DNA from 2 places in the Caulobacter sp. GW821-FHT10A10 genome. Region 2 is predicted to be linked to the other one. Evidence: riboswitches for the same ligand, from Rfam matches in the RefSeq annotation. Region 2 holds a riboswitch; the other holds the start of a gene.
What was found. Region 2 has a riboswitch for cobalamin ahead of AC07NS_RS12685 (TonB-dependent receptor plug domain-containing protein). Riboswitches for the same ligand answer to the same signal wherever they lie in the genome.
Positions count from the first base shown of each region.

Region 1: it holds a riboswitch for cobalamin, as region 2 does, so the genes downstream of both, metE (5-methyltetrahydropteroyltriglutamate--homocysteine S-methyltransferase) here and AC07NS_RS12685 (TonB-dependent receptor plug domain-containing protein) in region 2, are expected to answer to the same signal.

Region 1 covers NZ_JBWKNV010000001.1:467,208-477,403, reverse strand. Annotated here, with positions in the region: gene AC07NS_RS02295 (DnaJ C-terminal domain-containing protein) at 1-121, shown strand, start outside; gene AC07NS_RS02290 (hypothetical protein) at 251-535, shown strand; gene metE (5-methyltetrahydropteroyltriglutamate--homocysteine S-methyltransferase) at 659-2,983, opposite strand; cobalamin riboswitch at 3,098-3,312, opposite strand; gene AC07NS_RS02280 (PepSY domain-containing protein) at 3,470-3,787, shown strand; gene AC07NS_RS02275 (response regulator transcription factor) at 3,914-4,591, shown strand; gene AC07NS_RS02270 (sensor histidine kinase) at 4,614-6,005, shown strand; gene AC07NS_RS02265 (hypothetical protein) at 6,179-7,513, shown strand; gene ccmI (c-type cytochrome biogenesis protein CcmI) at 7,853-8,971, shown strand; gene ccmE (cytochrome c maturation protein CcmE) at 8,968-9,462, shown strand; gene AC07NS_RS02250 (heme lyase CcmF/NrfE family subunit) at 9,459-10,196, shown strand, end outside.
Region 2 covers NZ_JBWKNV010000004.1:106,455-116,650, forward strand. Annotated here, with positions in the region: gene AC07NS_RS12650 (YjfI family protein) at 1-329, opposite strand, end outside; gene AC07NS_RS12655 (YjfK family protein) at 473-1,111, shown strand; gene AC07NS_RS12660 (DUF350 domain-containing protein) at 1,138-1,551, shown strand; gene AC07NS_RS12665 (DUF1190 domain-containing protein) at 1,560-2,207, shown strand; gene AC07NS_RS12670 (hypothetical protein) at 2,267-2,407, shown strand; gene AC07NS_RS12675 (response regulator transcription factor) at 2,392-2,748, opposite strand; gene cobU (bifunctional adenosylcobinamide kinase/adenosylcobinamide-phosphate guanylyltransferase) at 2,880-3,395, opposite strand; cobalamin riboswitch at 3,434-3,634, shown strand; gene AC07NS_RS12685 (TonB-dependent receptor plug domain-containing protein) at 3,741-5,639, shown strand; gene cobD (threonine-phosphate decarboxylase CobD) at 5,639-6,625, shown strand; gene cobO (cob(I)yrinic acid a,c-diamide adenosyltransferase) at 6,622-7,239, shown strand; gene AC07NS_RS12700 (ABC transporter substrate-binding protein) at 7,236-8,093, shown strand; gene AC07NS_RS12705 (FecCD family ABC transporter permease) at 8,090-9,076, shown strand; gene AC07NS_RS12710 (ABC transporter ATP-binding protein) at 9,073-9,855, shown strand; gene cbiB (adenosylcobinamide-phosphate synthase CbiB) at 9,848-10,196, shown strand, end outside.

The DNA.
Region 1 (10,196 bases), on a different contig from region 2:
CCACCGCGGCGACCTCTACGCCCGCCTCGTCGTCACTCTGCCCGAGACCATCGACGAGGACCTGGAGAAGTTCGCCCAGGCCTGGCGGGATCAGAAGCCCTATACGCCGAAGCGGCGGTAGGGGCTGGATCCGTTCCTCTATCCTCCGGAGCTGCGCGCCAGGATCCTGAACGTCTGGCGCGCCCGGTCGCTGTTCTGGTGCTTCCGCGCGTCGCACGGCCTGGACCGGCGAAGGCCGCACACGGTGGAGGTGCGGCTCGATCTGCCCGCCGACGCGATCGCGGTGCTGACGCAGGTCGAAGGCTGGCGGATCGCCCGCGCCGACATCGAGCGCGAGATGCTGTTCCTGCGGCGCGAGCAACCCCTGACCAACCGCGCCCTGCGGCTGATGTTCCGCGAGGCGCTGGTGCTGGCGCACCGTCACGACGGGCGGCTGCACTCTTGGCTGCACGCGCCGGGCCTGACGGAGGGGGAGGCGACGCCGCGCGGTCCTTCTCCCCTTGCGGGAGAAGGTGGCGGCGAAGCCGACGGATGAGGGGTTTCTCAGATTTTGGACGCCGCGACAGCTGATCGGCTGTCGCGGCGTTTTGCGTTTGAGAGACCCCTCACCCTCCCATGCTGCGCATGGACCCCTCCCTCTCCCGCAAGGGGAGAGGGATCAGAGTTGCGCCCGCGCCGCCTTGGCCGCCGCGACCATGTTGGCCAGGGCCGGTTCCACTTCCTCCCAGCGACGGGTCTTCAGGCCGCAGTCGGGGTTGACCCAGAGCTGCGACGACGAGAGCCGCTGGCCGGCTTTTTCGAGGAGGTCGAGCATCTCGGGCGCGCCCGGGCTGCGGGGGGCGTGGATGTCGTAGACGCCGGGGCCGATCTGGGCCGGGTAGGCGTAGGCCTCGAAGGCGTCGAGCAGTTCCATCTTCGAGCGGGCGGTCTCGATGGAGATGACGTCGGCGTCCATGGCGCCGATGGCGGCGATGATGTCGTTGAACTCCGAATAGCACATGTGGGTGTGGACCTGGGTCTCGGGACGCACGCCCGAGGCGGCGATGCGGAAGGCCTCGACGGCCCAGGCCAGATAGCCGTCCCAGTCGCCGCGGCGCAGGGGCAAGCCCTCGCGCAGGGCGGCCTCGTCGATCTGGATGATCTTCGCGCCGGCGGCTTCGAGGTCGACGACCTCGTCGCGGACGGCCAGAGCAATCTGACGGCAGGTCTCAGAGCGGGGGATGTCGTCGCGGACGAACGACCATTGCAGGATGGTGACCGGGCCGGTCAGCATGCCCTTCATCGGCCGGGCGGTGAGGGATTGGGCGTAGGCCCACCACTCGACCGTCATGGGCGCGGGGCGCGAGACGTCGCCGTAGAGGATCGGCGGGCGCACGCAGCGCGAGCCGTAGGACTGCACCCAGGCGTGCTTGGTGAAAGTGAAGCCGGTCAGGCGCTCGCCGAAATACTGCACCATGTCGTTGCGCTCGAACTCGCCGTGGACCAGCACGTCGAGGCCGATCTCCTGCTGCCAGGCCACCGCGCGGGCGGTCTCGGCGCGCAGGAAGGCCTGGTAGTCGGCGTCGGGCAGCTGGCCCTTGGCGTGGGCCGCGCGGGCCGCTCGGACGGCGGCGGTCTGGGGGAACGAGCCGATGGTGGTGGTCGGCAGGGGCGGCAGGGAGAGCCTGGCCTGCTGCAGGGCGATGCGCTCGGCGAAGGGCGTGGCGCGGGCGGCGTCGGCCGGGGTGAGGGCGCTGGCGCGGGCCTGGACGGCGGCGTCGTGGATCAGCGGCGAGGTGCGGCGCGAGGCGACGGCGGCGCTGGCGGCGGCGAGTTCAGCTCGGACGGCGGCGCGGCCGTGGTTCAGGGCCTTGGCGAGGATCGCCAACTCCTCCAGCTTCTGGACGGCGAAGGCCAGCCACTGGCTGACTTGCGGGTCGAGGCCGGTCTCGATCGAGAGGTCGAGCGGGGTGTGCAGCAGCGAGCAGGACGGGGCCAGGATCACGCGGTCGGGGCCACGGGCGGAGACGACGGGCTCGACGCGGTCGAGGATGGCCTCGAGGTCGGCGCGCCAGACGTTGCGGCCGTCGACGACGCCGAGCGACAGGACGAGGCTGTCGCGGGCCAGGGCGAGGACGGCGTCCAGGTCGCCGGGCGCGCGGACCAGATCCAGGTGCAGCCCCTCGACCGGCAGGTTGGCGGCGGTGGCGAGATTGTCGCCGTAGGTCCCGAAATAGCTGGCGAGAAGAATGCTGATGCGCGGGGCGGCGTGGGCCAGGGCGCCGTAGGCGCGGCGGATCTCGGCGCGCTCGAAGTCGGTGAGGTCGAGGGCCAGGCAGGGCTCGTCGATCTGCACCCAGTCGGCGCCGGCGGCGGCCAGGCGCTGGAGCAGCTCGGCGTAGACCGGCAGCAGGGCCGACAGCAGCGACAGCGGCTGGAAGTGGCGGTCTTTCGTCTTGGCGAGCTTCAGGAAGGTGACGGGGCCGAGGATGACCGGGCGGGTGTGGATTCCCTGCGCCTTGGCCTCGAGGAACTGGTCGACGACCTTTGTGGAGGTCAGGGCGAAGGCCTGGCCGGGGGCGAGTTCAGGCGCGAGGTAGTGGTAGTTGGTGTCGAACCACTTGGTCATCTCGAGCGCCGGCAGGCCGGTTCCAACGTCGTGCGAGCAGCCGTGGTCGCAGGTCTCGCGCCCTTGCGTACCGCGCGCCATGGCGAAGTAGAGCGGCAGGTCCACGGGGCCGCCGGTCCAGCCGTAGGCGGCCGGGATCGCGCCGACCATGACGGCGGTGTCGAGCACGTGGTCGTAGAGCGAGAAGTCGCCGCTGGGGACGTGGTCGACGCCGAGATCGGCCTGGCGGCGCCAGGCGAGAGCGCGCAGGGCGGCGGCTTCGGTCTCCAGCCCCTCGGCGTCTAGGCGGCCGGCCCAGTGGGCTTCGAGGGCGGTCTTCAGGCGGCGCTGCGGGCCGATGCGGGGAAAGCCGAGGGCGGCGACGGTGACGGTCATTTACTAGCCTCTGTCTCGATGGTGACGGAGGCTGGACGGGGCGCAGGCACGGGCGCGCGAACGGGCTGGCCGACCCGCGCCTGGAGCTAGCGACCAGACCGGGCACCCCGCCGGAGGACGTTATCTGTCGAGGCAGGTCTCCTGGCTCGCGGGTCGACGCCGCCGTCCTGGCCTTCCCGATGCGCCACCGAGTCGAGTTCGGCGCATCAGTGACACGTATCGGACGGCCGCTCGCCGCTTACAGTTGCGGGGGCAGCGCCGGTTTCACACCGGCTTCCCTCTTAGCTTTGGACGCAAAACGTCCGCAGACCACGACCCGCTTATCAAGCCTGGGTCGGCCGGTACTGTCAACAAGAACATAAAGATATCTTTATGTGATCTCCGATTGTGGGCGCGGCGGGGCTTGGACCGTGACAGGACGTCGCACACCGTTCATAAACCCCGCGTTCAGTCTCCATTCAGCCGTGCTCCTCTAAACCGGACGACATGAAGCCGATCCGCGCCATACTCGCCGCAGCCGCCATCGTCGCCGCCCTCCCGGGCGCGGCTCTGGCCCAGCGCGGCCCGGACTCGCTGGGCGCCGACTGGCGCGCCCGGCAGGACCAGGCGCGTGGCGGCGTGCAGTCGGGCCGCCTGGTGCCGCTGAGCGCGGTCATCGACAACATCGCCCGCCGCACCCCCGGCCGTCTGCTCGACGCAGGCCTGGAGGGGCGCAACTACCGCATCCGCTGGGCGACCACGGACGGTCGCCGCATCGACTTCATCGTCGACGCCGAGAGCGGCCGCATCCTCAGCGGCGGGTAGGGCGTGACCGCTGAGACCATGAGCGATTTCGGCGTCCGTCACGCTCTACCTTTTGCTTGCGAGCCTGTTTATCCGGTTCGGACGGGACAGTCCGAACCGGACAGGCTCTAGGGAGTTCCCCGACACATGCGCATCCTGCTCGTCGAAGACGATCCCGACCTGTCGCGCCAGCTGAAGCTGGCCCTCTCCGACGCGGGCTACGCCGTCGACCACGCCGCCGACGGCGAGGAGGCCCAGTTCCTGGGCGAGACCGAGCCCTATGACGCCGTGATCCTGGACCTTGGCCTGCCCAAGGTGGACGGGGTGTCGGTGCTGGAGCGCTGGCGGCGCGGCAATGTCGCAACGCCCGTGCTGATCCTGACCGCCCGGGGCGCCTGGAGCGAGAAGGTCGCCGGCTTCGACGCCGGGGCCGACGACTATCTGACCAAGCCCTTCCACACCGAAGAGCTGCTGGCGCGCCTGCGGGCGCTGCTGCGGCGCTCGGCCGGCCACGCCGCGCCGAGCCTGACCTGCGGCGGCCTGCGCCTGGACCCGCGCGCGGCGCGGGCCAGCGTCAACGGCGAGCCGCTGCGTCTGACCTCGCTGGAATACCGCCTGCTGCACTACATGATGATGCACCAGGGCCGGGTGATCGGCCGCACCGAGCTGGTCGAGCACCTGTACGACCAGGACTTCGACCGCGACAGCAACACCATCGAGGTGTTCATCGGCCGGCTGCGCAAGAAGCTGGGCGCCGACCGCATCGAGACGGTGCGAGGCCTCGGCTACCGCCTGATCCCGCTGGAAGGCGAGACGGCGGGGTGACCGCGCGCGGGGGCGAGGCTTGATGCTCGACTTCCGCAAGCGCTCGCTCGTCCGGCGGCTGGTGCTGCTGGCGGCGATCTGGACGCTGTTCGTGCTGTTGGCGGCCGGGGCCTTCCTGACCGCCCAGTTCCGCGACGCCGCCATCCGCCGCTTCGACCAGTCGCTGGCGGTGCTGACCGACGACCTCTATGCCGGCTCGACGGTGGAGGACGGGGTGGTCAAGGCGCCGTTCCTGACCGACATCCGCGCCACCCGGGCCTATTCCGGCCGCTACTGGGCGATCTTCGCCCAGAAGAGCGGCGGCGGGCTTTCGGCGATCGAGCGTTCGCGCTCGCTGTTCGACAGCGACCTGATGCTGTCCACCGCCCAGATCGACCGGCTGACCGCCGATCCCGGCAAGACCCTCTACTTCGACATGCGCGGGCCGCAGGACAAGCCGCTGCGGGCGGCGGCGATCCTGACGCGGCTGCCGGGGCATCCCGATCCGGTGGTGTTCATCGCCGCCGAGGACCGCTCGCCCATCGACGACGACGCCGACCGCTTCGGCAGGATCACCGCCTTCGCGCTGCTGCTGCTGGGCGTGGGCCTGATCGTGGCCATCGTCTTCCAGGTGCGCTTTGGCCTGCAGCCGATCTTCCGCCTGCGTCGCGAGATCGCGGGGGTGCGCAGCGGCAAAGCCGAAAGGCTGGTCGGACCCTATCCGGAGGAGCTGGAGCCGCTGGCCGGCGAGCTGAACGGCCTCTTGGCGCACAACCAGGAAGTCGTCGAGCGCCAGCGCACCCACGTCGGCAATCTGGCCCACGCCCTGAAGACGCCGCTGTCGGTGATGCTGACCGAGGCCAGCCAGCAGGGCGGGGCGCTGGCGGAAGTCGTCGAGCGCCAGGCCCAGACCATGCGCGAGCAGGTCGACCACCACCTGCGCCGGGCGCGGGCGGCGGCGCGCTCGCAGACCAGCGGCGAGCGCACGCCGGTGGAGCCGATCCTCGACGAACTGGCCGTGACTCTGGAGCGGATCTTCCAGGACAAGAACGACGGGCGGGGCGTGGAGATCGACTGGCGCTGTCCGGAGGACCTGTGCTTCCAGGGCGAGCGGCAGGACTTCATGGAGCTGGCCGGCAACGTCATGGAGAACGCCGGCAAGTGGTCGAAGGCCCGCATCCGCGCCGAGGCCAAGGCGGACGGCGAGGGCCGCATGCTGCTGACCGTCGACGACGACGGTCCGGGCATTCCGGCCGAGCAGCGGGCCCAGGCGCTGAAGCGCGGCCAGCGGATGGACGAGCACACGCCGGGCACCGGGCTTGGCCTGTCGATCGTCGACGAACTGGCGCGGGCCTATGGCGGCTCGGTGACCCTGGACGATTCGCCGCTCGGCGGCCTGCGGGTGGTGCTGTCGCTGCCGCGCGCGGAGGGTTAACGCTACCGCGCGCCACTCTGGCGATAGCGTGCTGTCGTCAAGGTGGAGCTTTCGGCGCCGCGACACTTCGCCTTGCCTTGCGGCGTTGAAAAAGCAGCGGTTTCGGAAAGTCTTAACCTCGTTGGCAACATGGTTGACGCTGCCTGGACATGTACCGTCCCCGGCGGAGATCGATGCCCGCAATCGCCGCGCACAAACTGCAGATCATCCGGACGCTGGTCGAGACCGCGCCCGATGCGGCTCTGCGCAGTCTCGAGCTCGCCCTGGCCAACGCCGGCGGGCAGGGGGCGCTGGCGACCGTGCGGGCCATGGTCGAGGATGAGACCGCCGATCGCTACGTCCGCAACACCATCCTTTCCCCCATCGCGCCGCTGTGCCAGCCGCGCGCCGAGGACCTGCCGCAGTTCCCGCGCCGGGCGCTGGCCCTGCTGTGGAAGGCGCTGAAGGTCGAGGCCCCGCGCCAGGTCGCCGAGGGCGCGGCGCGCTGCAATCCCTGGGATCTCGACAACGGCGCGCCCGACGTCTTCAACGAGCTGTGCAAGATCGCCGCCCGCGGCCTGCGCGCGGCCGAGCGGCCCGAATACATCGCCATCGCCCAGATCTGCGACGCCGACGAACTGGCCGACTATCTCGACCTGTCGGTGATCGTCCGCAACGCCCTGCCGCGGCTGTCGGAATGGGTCAGCCGGATGAGCGGCGAGCGCGCGGCGGCCGCGCGCCTGGCCTATCGCGACGCCTGCGCGATCAGCGACGACGCCGGTCCGCGGATGTTCGAGATGCTGGCGGCCCACCTGCCCGAGCCCTGGCGGATCCTGCGGGTGATCTCGGCGGTGATGGACCGTCCCAACGACCGCTATCTGGCCTCGTCGGAGGTCAAGGAATTCGGCGAGCGGATGCTGGCCGACATCGAGGCCAGCATCGAGCACGTGCGCGGTTTCGACCTGGACGGCGGCGAGGCCTCGGGTCGCTCGGCGGCGGCCTCGGCCCAGCGCATCGCCCACCAGCTGACCGAGTTCGAGCAGGCGGTGGACGTGGCCAAGGACGGCCCGTGGGGCAAGCGCCTGGCCAAGTTCAAGCAGGCCGCGGCCCAGGCGGCCGAGACGCGGATGAACGCCGCCGACAAGGAGCTGGGCCTGGCCCTGCCGCTGCGGCCGATCTCGATGATGGGCAAGATGGGCGGCGGCAAGGGCGTGCCGAAGCTGGAGGAAGCCCCGGACGCGATCCTGGTGCGCCGCGCGACCTCGGCCCTGGCGTTCATCGAGGACCTGCGTCCCTGCGCGGCCCAGGCCGGCTACGGCTCGACCCGCGCCAAGGTGCTGGAGAAGCTGAACCAGCGGCTGGACCAGTACATCGAGGACAGCCTGCACGTGGCCCGCACCGGCGAGGGCGGCGACCCGCAGGTGGCCCGCGCCTATCTCGAGATCGCCGCGGCCTACATCGCCCACACCCGCGACGAGAAGACCGCCGAGATCGTCCGCCGACGGGCCGTGGCGGCGATGGCGGCTTAGGCGCGCACAGCGTCTTCACGGCTCTTGGGACGGTGGGATCCACCGTTTTAAGCCCTCGGCTTGGACACCCCTCCGGTCGCCTTCCTGGGCCTTGTGCCCAGGATCCATCGTTCAGCCGCTCAGACCTTTCGAGGCTGGTCGAGGTCTGAGCGATCGCCGGCATGGGCCCTCGCCAGAAGGGCGAGGGAGGCAGCTTTGGGGGGACTGGTCAGATCCTAGGCCTCTGAGGTCGAGCCAGGACTCGGCGGGCGCTGCGGCGCAATCTGGGCCTTACGTGTTTTTTTCACTGACGCGCGGATCGATCTGCGGCTAACAGCGAACCATGATCGGTTTCTGGCCATGATATTTTTTTGGATTGGCGCCGCGGGTCTGTCCGCCGCCGCCGCCGCCCTGGTGCTGCGGGGCGCCGCGCACGGGCTCGCGCCCGTTGGCGACGACCCGGCCCTGGCCGTCCATCGCCGGCAGCTTTCCGAGATCGACGACCTGGCCGAGCGCGGCCTGCTGGCGGAGGGCGAGCTGAAGGCCGCCCGCGCCGAGGCCGGCCGTCGGCTGCTGGCCGCCGCCGACCAGGGCGCGGCCGACTGGCCCCAGGACGGGAAAGGTCCGCGCCGCGCGGTGGTGGCCGTGGCCGCGCTCGCGGCGCTGTCGGCCGTGGTGGTCTACGTGGTGGTGGGCGCGCCGGGCGCGGCCGATCAGCCCTTCGCCCGCCGGGTGGCCGAGTGGAAGTCGAGCGATCCGTCGATGCTGGACCCGCCGCGCATCGCCGCGGTGCTGGAGCAGGCGGCCAAGACCCGGCCCAACGATCCCGAGCTCTATCGCAACCTCGCCCTGGTGCGCATCGCCGGCGGCGACGCCGTGGGCGCGGGCGAGGCCCTGCGCCGCGCCGTGCGCCTGGCCCCGCAGCGCGCCGACCTGTGGACGGCGCTGGGCGAGACCTTCGTGGCCGGCGACAACGGCCAGGTCGGCCCCGACGCTCGCATGGCCTTCGCCGAGGCCCTGAAGCGCGACCCCGCCGACCTTTCCGCCCGCTATCACCTGTCCAAGGCCCTGATCGCCGACGGCAAGCTGGACGAGGGCCTGGCCGGCTGGCGCGCCCTGCTGGCCTCGCTGCCGCCGGCCGACGAGCGCCGCGCGATCCTGGCCGGCGAGATCGACCGCACGGCCAAGGCCGGCCGGCTGGTCGAACCGAATTCGCAGGCCGCCCAGGCTGCCGCCGATGGCGGCGTCACGCCCGAGATGATCCAGGGCATGGTCGACAGTCTGGCCGCCAAGCTGGCCGCCGATCCCGACAACGCCGACGGCTGGGTGCGGCTGGTCCGCGCCTATGGCGTGCTGGGCGACACGGCTCGTCGTGACGCGGCCCTGAAGACCGCGACCGAGCGCTTCAAGGACCAGCCGCGCGTGCTGGCCGCCCTGCGCCAGGCCGCTGACACGCCGCCCGCTTCGAGCCCCCGATGAGCTTCCTGCCCAAGTCCCGCAAGGTGCGCCGACGCCTGACCATCCTGCTAGCGATCGCGCCGGTCGCCGCCCTGGCGGCGGGCCTGGCGCTGTACGGCATGCGGGACTCGATCTCGCTGTTCTACACCCCGGCCCAGGCCCAGGAGGCCCACGTGCCGGCCGGCCGCAAGGTGCAGCTGGGCGGGCTGGTCCAGGCCGGCAGCGTGGTCAAGCACCCAAACGGCCTGGTGGAGTTCGTCGTCGCCGACCAGAAGGCGACCAGCAAGGTGCGCTACCAGGGCGACCTGCCCGACCTGTTCCGCGAGGGGCAGGGGATCGTCGCCTCCGGATCGTTCGACGAAAGCGGCGTGTTCGTCGCCAAGCAGGTGCTGGCCAAGCACGACGAGCGCTACATGCCGCGCGAGGTGGCCAAGGCCATCAAGGAGCAAGGCGAGTGGCGCGGCGAGGGGGCTCCCCCGCCGTCCTACGGTGAGGGAAAGACCGCCAGATGATCGTCGAGTTCGGCGCGTTCGCCCTGGTCCTGGCCCTGGTGCTGTCGGTCGCCCAGAGCGGTCTTTCCGCCGCCGGGGCGCTGAGGCGGTCGGGCGCGCTGGCGGGGGCGGGACGCGGCGCGGCCGTGGCGACCTTCGCGGCCCTGGTGTGCGCCTTCGCCGCCCTGATCCACGCCTTCGTGACCTCCGACTTCTCGGTGGCCAATGTGGCGGCCAACTCCCACACCGCCAAGCCGCTGCTCTACAAGGTGGCCGGCGCCTGGGGCAGCCACGAGGGCTCGATGCTGCTGTGGTGCCTCGTCTTGACCGGCTACGGCGCGGCCATGGCGGTGTTCGGCGAGCGCCTGCCGCCGCGCCTGCGGGCCTGGGCCATCGCCGTGCAGGGCGCGCTGGGCGTGCTGTTCCTGGCCTACACCGTCTTCGCCTCGAACCCGATGACCCGCCTGCCGGACCCGCCGGTGGAGGGCCGCTCGCTCAATCCGCTGCTGCAGGACTGGGCGCTCGCCGTGCATCCGCCGTTCCTTTATTCGGGCTATGTCGGCTTTTCGGTGGTGTTCTCGCTGGCGATCGCCGCCCTGATCGAGGGCAAGGTCGACGCGGCCTTCGCCCGCTGGGTGCGGCCCTGGACCCTGGCGGCGTGGAGCCTGCTGACCGTCGGCATCACGCTCGGCGCCTTCTGGGCCTATTACGAGCTGGGCTGGGGGGGCTGGTGGTTCTGGGACCCGGTCGAGAAC
Region 2 (10,196 bases):
AGCTCGCCGAACAGCTCGTAGTAGTCGCGGCCGCCGACGGCGCTGATGCCGAAGTTCGACAGCGGCACCAGCTTCTGGGCCTTCAGCAGGAATTCGTTGAAGGCGTGGCGGTCTTCCTGTTCGTCGACGGGCCACAGCAGGGCCGAGGCGGCGACCTGCTGGTCGCTGACGCTGACATAGATCTCGAGGTCGCCCTGCCAGTGCATGGTGACCAGCAGGATCGGGTCGGAGCCTTCCAGCACCCGCACGCTCAGTTCGTCGGCGCCCACGCCGGGCGCTTCGTCCAGGGCCGCCTTCAGGGAGCGGACAGTCCAGGGCGTCTGACTCATCGGGTCGTGATCCTCTTCACGGGCCATCTTGGCCGTTTCATACAAGATGGGAGGTCGAAGGCCAGTCGTCGAGAGCGAGCATGGCCCCTTTTACAGCGCAGGCTGGCGCCGTACATGAGGGAGCGTTCTTTCAGGGACCAACTATGTTCAGTCGCTTATTCGGCCGCAAGGAGCCCGCTCCCGAGTCGGCCCTGCCCGCCATCCGCAACGTGACGCTGGGGCGGACCGTCTGGCTGGACCCTCTGGCCTGGAAGCGCTTCGGCGCCGACAGCAAGTTCCCGCTCGACCACGACACGCTGGAAATCACCGCCCAGGGCCTGGTGGACCTGAAGGACGGCGGCTTCGTGCACCGGTTCTACACCGACGACCACGTGATGTTTCAGGCGGTCTCGGACGACCGCGAGGGCCAGCGCCTGACCGACGTCACCCTGTTCGTCCCCTGGGACAGCGCCTATCCGGGCAGCCGCGCCGATCGCGACGCCTGGGGCAAGCGCCTGCGCGCCCGCACCTTCACGCCCGCCGGCCTGCCCGAGTACCACCGCTTCTGGTTCGGCGAGGACGCCGAGAGCCAGGAGCCCGTGACCTTCTGGGAAGACCTGCACGACGACCGGGACGGGATCCCGGACCGGCGGATCTTCCAGACCTGCATGCTGTTCGCCCGCGACCTGCCGGGCGAGGGCCGCGAACTGCTGCTGGCGATCGAGATGGAGACCGAGGACCGCGAGGTCTCGTTCGAAACCATGATCGGCGTGCCGCTCGAAGTCGGCGAATTCCGCGCCTGAACCACGGTCCATAGGGGAAACTAGAGATGTTCGACGTCCAAGCCTTCGGCGAAAGCGCCCTGGCCTTCCTGGTGGCCTTCGTCGCCGCCGGCGTGTTCACGGTGATCTTCAAGATCGTCTACCAGGCGGTGACGCCCTACAACGAGGCCAAGCTGATCCGCGAGGGCAACGTCGCCGCGGCCATCGCTCTGGGCGGCGCCGTGGTCGGCTATGTGCTGCCGTTGGCGTCCGCGCTCAGCCACACCGTCAGCCTGCTGGAGTTCGCCGCCTGGGCCACCCTGGCCGCCGTCATCCAGATCGCCGCCTTCACCCTGGTGCGGTTCACGGTGCTCAAGGACCTGATCGACCGGATCGAGAAGGCCGAGGTCGCCGCCGGCGTCTACCTGGCCTCGATCTCGCTGGCCGTCGGCCTGCTGAACGCCGCCTGCATGACCTCGTGAGGCCGGACATGAACGCCCATTCCCCCCTGCCCGCTCCCAAGCGCCGCAAGCGCTCCAGCGCCGTGGCGCTGACGGGCCTGATGGCCGGCTCGGCCTTCACCCTGGTCGCGTGCGACGATCCCGGCTCGGCCACCCAGTGGGGCGATCCCCCGGCGGCCGTCTCGGGCAAGAAGGTCGACGCCTCCAGCTTCGCCAATCTCGACGAGTGCAAGGCCTCGGGCGACTTCACCGCCGACCAGTGCCAGACCGCCTATGACGAGGCCCAGAAGGCCAGCGCCGAGAACGCGCCGAAGTTCTCCGACCAGCAGAGCTGCGAGGAGCGCTACGGCGTCGATCAGTGCGTGCCGCGCAGCCAGGCCAACGGCGGCGGCAGCTTCTTCACCCCGCTGCTGACCGGTTTCATCATCGGCCAGGCGCTGGAAGGCATGAACAACCGCGGCTATCGCGGCGCGCCGATGTACCGCGACCGCGACGGCACCTACTACAGCGGCTCTGGCTATCCGGTGTCGCGCGACTACCTGACCGGCCGCAGCCGGGTGCGCACCGACAGCTTCGACGCCCCCTCGCGCTACGAAGCCCCGTCCCGCGTGCAGAGCCGCAGCAGCGTCATCTCGCGCGGCGGCTTCGGCGGCGGCTCGCGCGGCTTCGGCGGTTAGAGGGAACTAGAGGTACGGCGTCTCGCGTTGGTTGCTCGACGACCACGCGAGACGACCGCATGACCGACAAGACCATCACGGGTGTTCCCCAGCCGCGCTGGTGGCAGCGCCACCCCACCCTGGCCTTCTGCGCCGCCTGGGGTCTGGGTCTGGGGTTGTTCGCGACCGCCGTGGCCGTGGGACTTCAGGCCGCCGCCTGAACGCCAGCCCGCTCCATGGCGCGCACGGCCGACAGCAGACGAGCCGGCGTCACAGGCTTTTCGAGCCACTGGTCGGGCTCGACCTGCAGCATGCTCGGATCGCTGGCCGAGACCATCAGCACCGGCGTACCCCGCCCTTCGAGCGAACGGATCAGTTCGGCGCCGGTCATGCGCGGCATGGCGTTGTCGGTGATCAACAGGTCGGGCGCGAAGGCGTCAAAGGCTTCCAGGGCCTCCTGGCCGTCCCGGCTCCAAAGGACCTCGAAACCCGCCTCTTCCAGCAGGACCTCGTAGACGCCGCCAAGCAGCATGTCGTCTTCGGCGATGAGGATCCGTCGCATGGCAGCCCGCCCGTCGAATTAAGTGAATTCGAATGTGTAAACAGGTCTTAACCATGCCTGCGCCCCCGGTGTCAGCGTGCGCAATCGTCGCATAGCCGAAAGTTGAGCAAGCTGGGCGAGAGCGCCGAGAATCACTTCATCCGCAGGCTTAGTCCGGCCACGACCAGTTCGACGGCGTCGGAGGCGGCCGCCAGGGCCTGATGCAGCCGGCCGGCCTCGTCGCGGAACCTGCGGGCCAAGGCGTTGTCGGGCACGACGCCCCAGCCGACCTCGTTGGACACCAGCCAGAGCTCGCCATCGAAGGCGGCGGCGGACGCGACCAGCGCTGCCGCTTCGGTCGAAAGATCTTTTTCCGCCAGCATGAGATTGGTCAACCAAAGGGTCAGGCAATCGACCACCGCCACGCCGCCCGACGGCAGGCCATGCAAGGCGGACACGAGATCGATGGGCGCCTCCAGGGTGATCCAGCCCTCTCCGCGATCGGCCTGGTGACGAGCGATGCGCACCTCCATCTCGGCGTCGAAGGCCTGGGCGGTGACGACCATCACCGGTCGGACGCCGACCGCGGCGGCCTTCGCCTCGGCCGCCCGTTGCGCGAAGGCGCTCTTACCCGAGCGCGCGCCGCCTAGAACCAGGGTCAGTGACAACGGGGAACTCCAGATTGACGGTGTGCGGCGCACCCTATAGTCCAGCCAGCGCGACAGGTTCCTCCCAAAGAGGATGAAAAGGGAACTCGGGTGTGAAACCCGGGCTGCCCCCGCAACTGTAAGCGGCGAGTTCGCGCGTCACATGCCACTGGGTCTGTTCCTCGGAAGAGAGCTGGGAAGGCGACGCGCAGCAACGATGACCCGCGAGCCAGGAGACCTGCCTGTCGCGGTCGTCCTTCGTCCGGCCGGGGTGCGCCGTACGATCGGGTCTTCCCGCATGGCGACGCTTCGGTCCGGGCGTGTTCACGAGAACACGCTCCTTCTTGTCGCGCACGGAGGAATGACATGCGCCCTGTTTCCCTGCTGGCCCTGATGGCCGCAGTTCCCGCCCTGGCCCTGCCGGCCTGCGCCTTCGCGGACACCGCCTCGGCGGTCGACGAAGTGATCGTCACCGCCAGCCGCGCGCCCGAAAAGCAGTCTGAGACGGCGGTCGCCACCACGGTGATCGACGCCGCCAAGCTGGAGAGCGTCCAGGCGGTGATCATCTCGGACGTGCTGGCCCGCACGCCCGGCGTCACCGTGACCCGCAACGGCGGCGTCGGCACCACCACCCAGCTGCGCATCCGCGGGGCCGAGACCGACCAGACCGTCGTGCTGATCGACGGAGTCAAGCTGAACGACCCGTCCTCGACGGGCGGCGGCTACAACTTCGCCAACCTGCTGGCCGGCGACGTCAGCCGCATCGAGGTGCTGCGCGGCCCGCAGTCGACCCTGTGGGGCAGCGAGGCCATCGGCGGCGTGATCAACATGCTGACCAAGACCCCGACCGGCGACCTGGCCACCGACGTCACCGTCGAAGGCGGCTCGCGCGACACCGCCTACGGCCGCGTCGGCGTGGGCGCCGGCGGCGACTGGGGCGGCTGGCGTCTGGCCGGCGGCTACTACACCACCGGCGGCGTCTCGGCCTTCGACAAGGCCTATGGCGGCAAGGAAAAGGACGGCTATCGCAACTACGGCCTGTCGGGCCGCGTCGACCTGAAGCTGACCGACTGGGCGACCCTGGACCTGCGCGCCTACTACGCCGACTCCAAGGCCGACGTGGACGGCTTCCCGGCCCCCGCCTACAGCTTCGCCGACACCAACGAGTACGCCAAGACCAAGGAAATCCTGACCTACAGCGGCGTGCGCATGACGGGCTTCGACGGCGTCCTGGAGAGCCGGGTCGCCCTGGCCTACACCCAGACCGATCGCGACAACTTCGATCCGGACTCAAGCGTTCCCAAGACCTTCGACGCCAAGGGCACCAACGCCCGGCTCGAATACCAAGGCACCTGGACGATCAGCGAGACCCTGCGCGCGGTCTTCGGCGTCGAGAGCGAGCGCTCGTGGTTCCGCACCGCCTCGCCGGCGACCTATGACCCCAACCCGACGCCCGACCGTCACGCGGCCAACCTCGACAGCGCCTACCTGCAACTGCAGGCCAAGCCGGTCGCGGGCCTGACCCTGACCGGCGGCGTGCGCCGCGACGACCACTCGGCCTTCGGCGACGCCACCACGGTGCAGGCCGGCGCGGCCTATACCCCCAACGCCGGCGCGACGGTGTTCCGGATCAACTACGGTGAAGGCTTCAAGGCCCCGTCGCTGTACCAGCTCTACAGCCCCTATGGCCTGACGACGCTGAAGCCGGAAGAAGCCGAGAGCTGGGACCTGGGCGTCGAGCACAGCCTGCTGGACGGCCGCCTGCGCGGTTCGCTGACCTGGTTCACCCGCGACGTGACCAACCAGATCGACTTCGACTCCCTGACCTACCTCTACGCCAACATCGCCAAGGCCAAGACCGACGGCGTCGAGCTGGAAGCCAGCTTCAAGGCCACCGACCGCCTGACCTTCAGCGCCAACTACACGGACATGAAGGCCCAGAACCGTTCGGCCGGCTCGACCTACGGCAAGCGCCTGGCGCGCCGCGCCGACGAGACCGCCACGGTCGAGGCCGACTATGCCTGGACGAACGGCCTGAAGACGGGCGTCAGCGTCCAATCGGTCGGCGACAGCTTCGACAACGCGACCAACACCCGCGTGCTGAAGGGCTACACCCTGGTCGATCTGCGCGCCTCCTACCCGGTGAAGGAGGGCTTCGAGGTCTATGGCCGCGTCGAGAACCTGTTCGACGAGGACTACGAGACCATCTACCGCTACGGCTCGCTGGGCCGCGGCGCCTTCGTCGGCCTGCGGGCGAAGTTCTGATGAGCGGTTCGCCGTCGTCCCTTTCCGGACACGGCGGCCGCCTGGCGGCGGCGCGGGCGCGTTTTCCGGATGCGCCCGCGCCTTGGCTGGACCTGTCGACGGGGATCAATCCCCGCCCCTATCCGGTTCCCCCCCAGGCCTTCGAGGACTGGGGCCGCCTGCCCGATCCGGCCGACCTGGCCAAGCTCGAAGCCGTCGCGGCGAAGGCCTTCGGCGTGGACGACCCCGCCCGGGTGGTCGCCGTGCCCGGCAGCGAGACGGCGATCCGCCTGCTGCCCAAGATCCTGCCACGAGGTCGGGTCAGCCTGCCGGTTCCCACCTATTCCAGCCATCCGCTGGCCTGGCGGCGTGTCGGTTCCGAGGTCGTGGCCGATCCGGACGAGGCCGACCTCTGCGTGGTGGTGAACCCCAACAATCCCGACGGCCGCAACCTTGCGCCCGAGGCGGTGCTGGCGCTGGGCCAGCGCGGCGCGGTGGTCGACGAGGCGTTCGTCGAGTGCGAGCCGTCGCTGTCGGTCGCAGCCTTCGCCGGCGCGCCCGGCCATGAGCGGCTGATCGTGCTGCGCTCATTCGGCAAGTTCTACGGTCTGGCGGGCCTGCGACTGGGCTTCGTGATCGCCCGACCCGCCCTCGCCCGCCGCCTGCGCGAGACGCTGGGCGAATGGCCCCTCTCCGCCCCCGCCCTTGCGGCGGGCCTAGCGGCCTATCCCGACACCGCCTGGGCGAACGCCGCGCGCGCCAGCCTGGCCGACGACGCCGCGCGGCTGGACGCCCTGCTTGTCGGCGCCGGTTTCGAGGTGGTCGGCGGGACAAGCCTGTTCCGCCTGGCCCGCGCTGCCGACGCCCCGGCCCGCTTCGAGGCCCTGGCGCGCGCCGGGATCCTGACGCGGCCCTTCGATCACGACCCGAGCCTGCTACGCTTCGGCCTGCCCGGATTCGACGCCGACTGGTCGCGCCTGGCGGCCGCCCTGGAGATACCGCGATGAGCCCCTCCGATATTGGCGACGCCAACGAGCAGCACGCCGAGGCCATGCGCGCCCTGAAGGCCGAGCGCGAAGAGCTGATGAAGACCAAGACCCTGGAGAAGGGTCTGCTGCTGGTTCACACCGGCGACGGCAAGGGCAAGTCCTCGGCCGGCTTCGGCATGGTCGCCCGCTCGCTGGGATGGGGCATGCAGGTGGGCGTGGTGCAGTTCATCAAGGGCAAGTGGAAGACCGGCGAGCGCCTGTTCTTCAGCCGCTTTCCCGACCAGGTGCGCTACCGCGTCATGGGCGAAGGCTTCACCTGGGACACCCAGGACCGCGAGCGCGACGTCGCCGCGGCCAAGGCGGCGTGGGAGGAGAGCAAGGCGATGATCGCTGATCCGACGCTCGACTTCGTGCTGCTGGACGAGATCAACATCGCCCTGCGCTACGACTATCTCGACATCGACGAGGTGGTGGAGGTGCTGAAGGCCCGCCCCAACGACAAGCATGTCTGCCTGACCGGCCGCAACGCCAAGCCGCAGCTGCTGGAGATCGCCGATCTGGTCACCGAGATGACCCTGATCAAGCATCCCTTCGAGCAGGGCTTCAAGGCCCAGCGCGGGGTGGAGTTTTGACTGACCTCGGCAGGCGTGTCGCGCTCGGCGCGGGCCTTGTCGTCGGCCTTGGAGCGTCCGCGCCCTGGGCGCCGGTCAAGAAGCCGCGCCTCGTTTCGCTCAATCCGTGCCTGGACGGCGTGCTGGTCGAGGTCGCCGATCGCGACCAGATCGCGGCGCTGAGCCACTACGCCCGCGATCCGCAGCAATCGAGCATCGCGCAGCGGGCCAAATCCTATCCGATCACCTACGAGAGCGCCGAGGAGGTGATTGCCCTGCGCCCCCATGTGGTGCTGAGCGCGGCCCACTCCTCGCCGGCCACCCGCGCGGCGCTGAAGCGCCTGGGCGTGCGGGCAGAGCTCTTCAAGGTGCCCAACAGCTGGGCCGAGAACCAGGAAGACATCCGCCGCATCGCCGAGGCGGCCGGTCATCCGGAGCGCGGCGAGGCGCTGATCGCCCGCATCGACCAAGCCCTGGCCGCCGCCGCCCCGTCGCCGGGATCCAGGCCGCTGGAGGCGCTGGTCTTCCAGCCCAACGGCTTCGCGGCCGGCGAAGGCACGCTGGTGGACGAGATGTTGACCCGCACGGGCTTCAAGAACGTCGCCAGCCGCTACGGCCTCAAGAAGTGGGGCAACGTCTCTCTGGAGCGGCTGCTGGCCGATCCGCCGCAGGTGCTGCTGGCCGGACAGGCCCGTCCGGACGCCCCGACCTGGGCCGAGCGGATGCTCAACCACCCCGCCCTGGCCAAGGTCAGCCATCGCATGACCCGCGAGACCTTCCCCGAGCGGCTGCTCTATTGCGGCGGCCCGACCCTGATCCACACCGCCGCCACCCTGGCGGCCGCCCGCCGCAACGCCCTGAAGGCCCGCGCATGAGCCATAATCGCCGAACCTGGCTGCTGATCGCGGGCCTGCTGCTGGCCGTGACGGTCCTCTTCGGGCTGTCGCTGATGAGCGGCCGCGTCTGGGCGCCGTGGAGCGCCTGGGTCGATCGATCCGACCCGCGCTGGGCGATCATCTTCGAACTGCGCCTGCCGCGCACCGTGCTGGCCGTGGCCATCGGCGCGGCGCTGGGCATGTCGGGCGCGGCCATGCAGGGCTACACCCGCAACCCGCTGGCCGATCCGGGCGTGCTGGGCGTGTCGTCGATGGCGGCGCTGGGGGCGGTGATGAGCCTCTATCTGGGCCTGGCCTTCACCGCGACCTGGCTGCTGCCGGCCTGCGCCATCCTCGGCGCGGCCGTGGGGGTCGGACTGATGCTGGCCCTGGCCGGCACGACCGGCGGCACGGTGACTTTCCTGCTGGCCGGGGTGATCCTGAACACCGTGGCCAGCGCCGGCGTCGCGCTCGCCCTGTCGCTGGCCCCCAATCCATGGGCGGCGCAGGAGATCATCAGCTGGCTCCTGGGCTCGCTGGCCGACCGCAGCGTCGACGAGGTGCGGCTGGCCGTGCCGCTGATCGTGGCCGGCCTTGCTGTGCTGCTGACCCTGCCGCGCTCGCTGGACGCCCTGACCCTGGGCGAAACTGGCGCGGCGGCCCTCGGCGTCAACCTGTCTGCGGTGCGGGTGCTGCTGGCCGTCGGCGTCGGCGTCGCCTCGGGCGCCAGCGTCGCCGTCACAGGCCTGATCGGCTTCGTCGGCCTGATCGCCCCGCACCTGGTGCGGCCGCTGGTCGGGCACCGGCCAGGCGCCCTGCTCATCCCCTCGGCCCTGGTCGGCTCGGCCCTGGTGCTGGCGGCCGACATCATGGTGCGCCTGACCCCGTCGGCCGCCGAGATGCGGCTGGGCGTGGCCACGGCCGCCGTCGGCGGGCCGTTCTTCCTGGCCCTCCTGATCACCATGCGCCGGAGGCTTGCATGAGCGCCGCACTGCTTTCAGCCCAGAATCTGAGCGTCGCCTTGGGCGGCCGCCCGGTACTGCAGGGCGTCAGCGCAGAGTTCCATCCCGGCGAGGTGACCGCCGTGGTCGGCCCCAACGGCGCGGGCAAGTCCACCCTGCTGGCCTGCCTGGCGGGCCTGCGCAAGCCAGACGCCGGTAGTGTGATCCTGGGCGGCGCGCCCCTGGCCTCGCTGGCGCATCGCGAGCGGGCGCGGCGCATCGGCTTCCTGCCGCAGACGCCGGAGGTGGCCTGGGCTGTCGATGTCGAGACCCTGGTGGGCCTTGGCCGCACGCCGCACAGCGGCGCGCGCGGTCTCTCCGAAGCCGACCACCTGGCCGTGGCCAAGGCCCTGAAGCAGACCCATCTCGAAGACCTGGCCCTGCGCGAGGTCAAGAGCTTGTCGGGCGGCGAGCGCGGCCGGGCCCTGTTCGCCCGGGTGCTGGCCGGCGAGCCGTCGTGGCTGCTGGCCGACGAGCCGCTGGCGGGGCTGGATCCCGGCCATCAGCTCGACGCCGTGGACCTGATGCGCGACTTCGCCGCCAAGGACGGCCAGGGCGTGGTCATGACCCTGCACGACCTGGCCGTGGCCGCGCGCCTGGCCGACCGGGTGCTGGTGCTGGTGGACGGCAAGCTGATCGCCGACGGCCCGCCGCGCGAGGCCCTGACCCCGGATGTCCTGGCCAGGGCCTACGGAGTCACGGCAAGGGTGGTGGAGGGCCAGACCGGCCCGCTGATCGAACTGGTCGGACGCCATGGCTGAACCGCTGCTGCTCGCCCCTCCGCTGGCCCTCGTGATCGAGGCCCTGGTCGGCTATCCGGCGAGCCTGCACGCGGCCATCCCCCATCCGGTCACCTGGGTCGGCAAGGCCATCGACGCCCTGGAGCGGCGCTGGAACCGGCCGGAGACCTCGGAGCTGCGGCGGCGAGAGCTGGGCGTCGTCACCGTGGCGCTGCTGATCCTCGGCGCGGTGCTGATCGGCGGCGCGCTGGAGTCGATGTTCGACAGCGGCCTACTGGCGACCCTGGCGATTGCGCTGATCGCCACCCTGGGCCTGGCCCAACGCAGCCTGCACCAGCACGTGATGGCCGTGCTCGACCCGC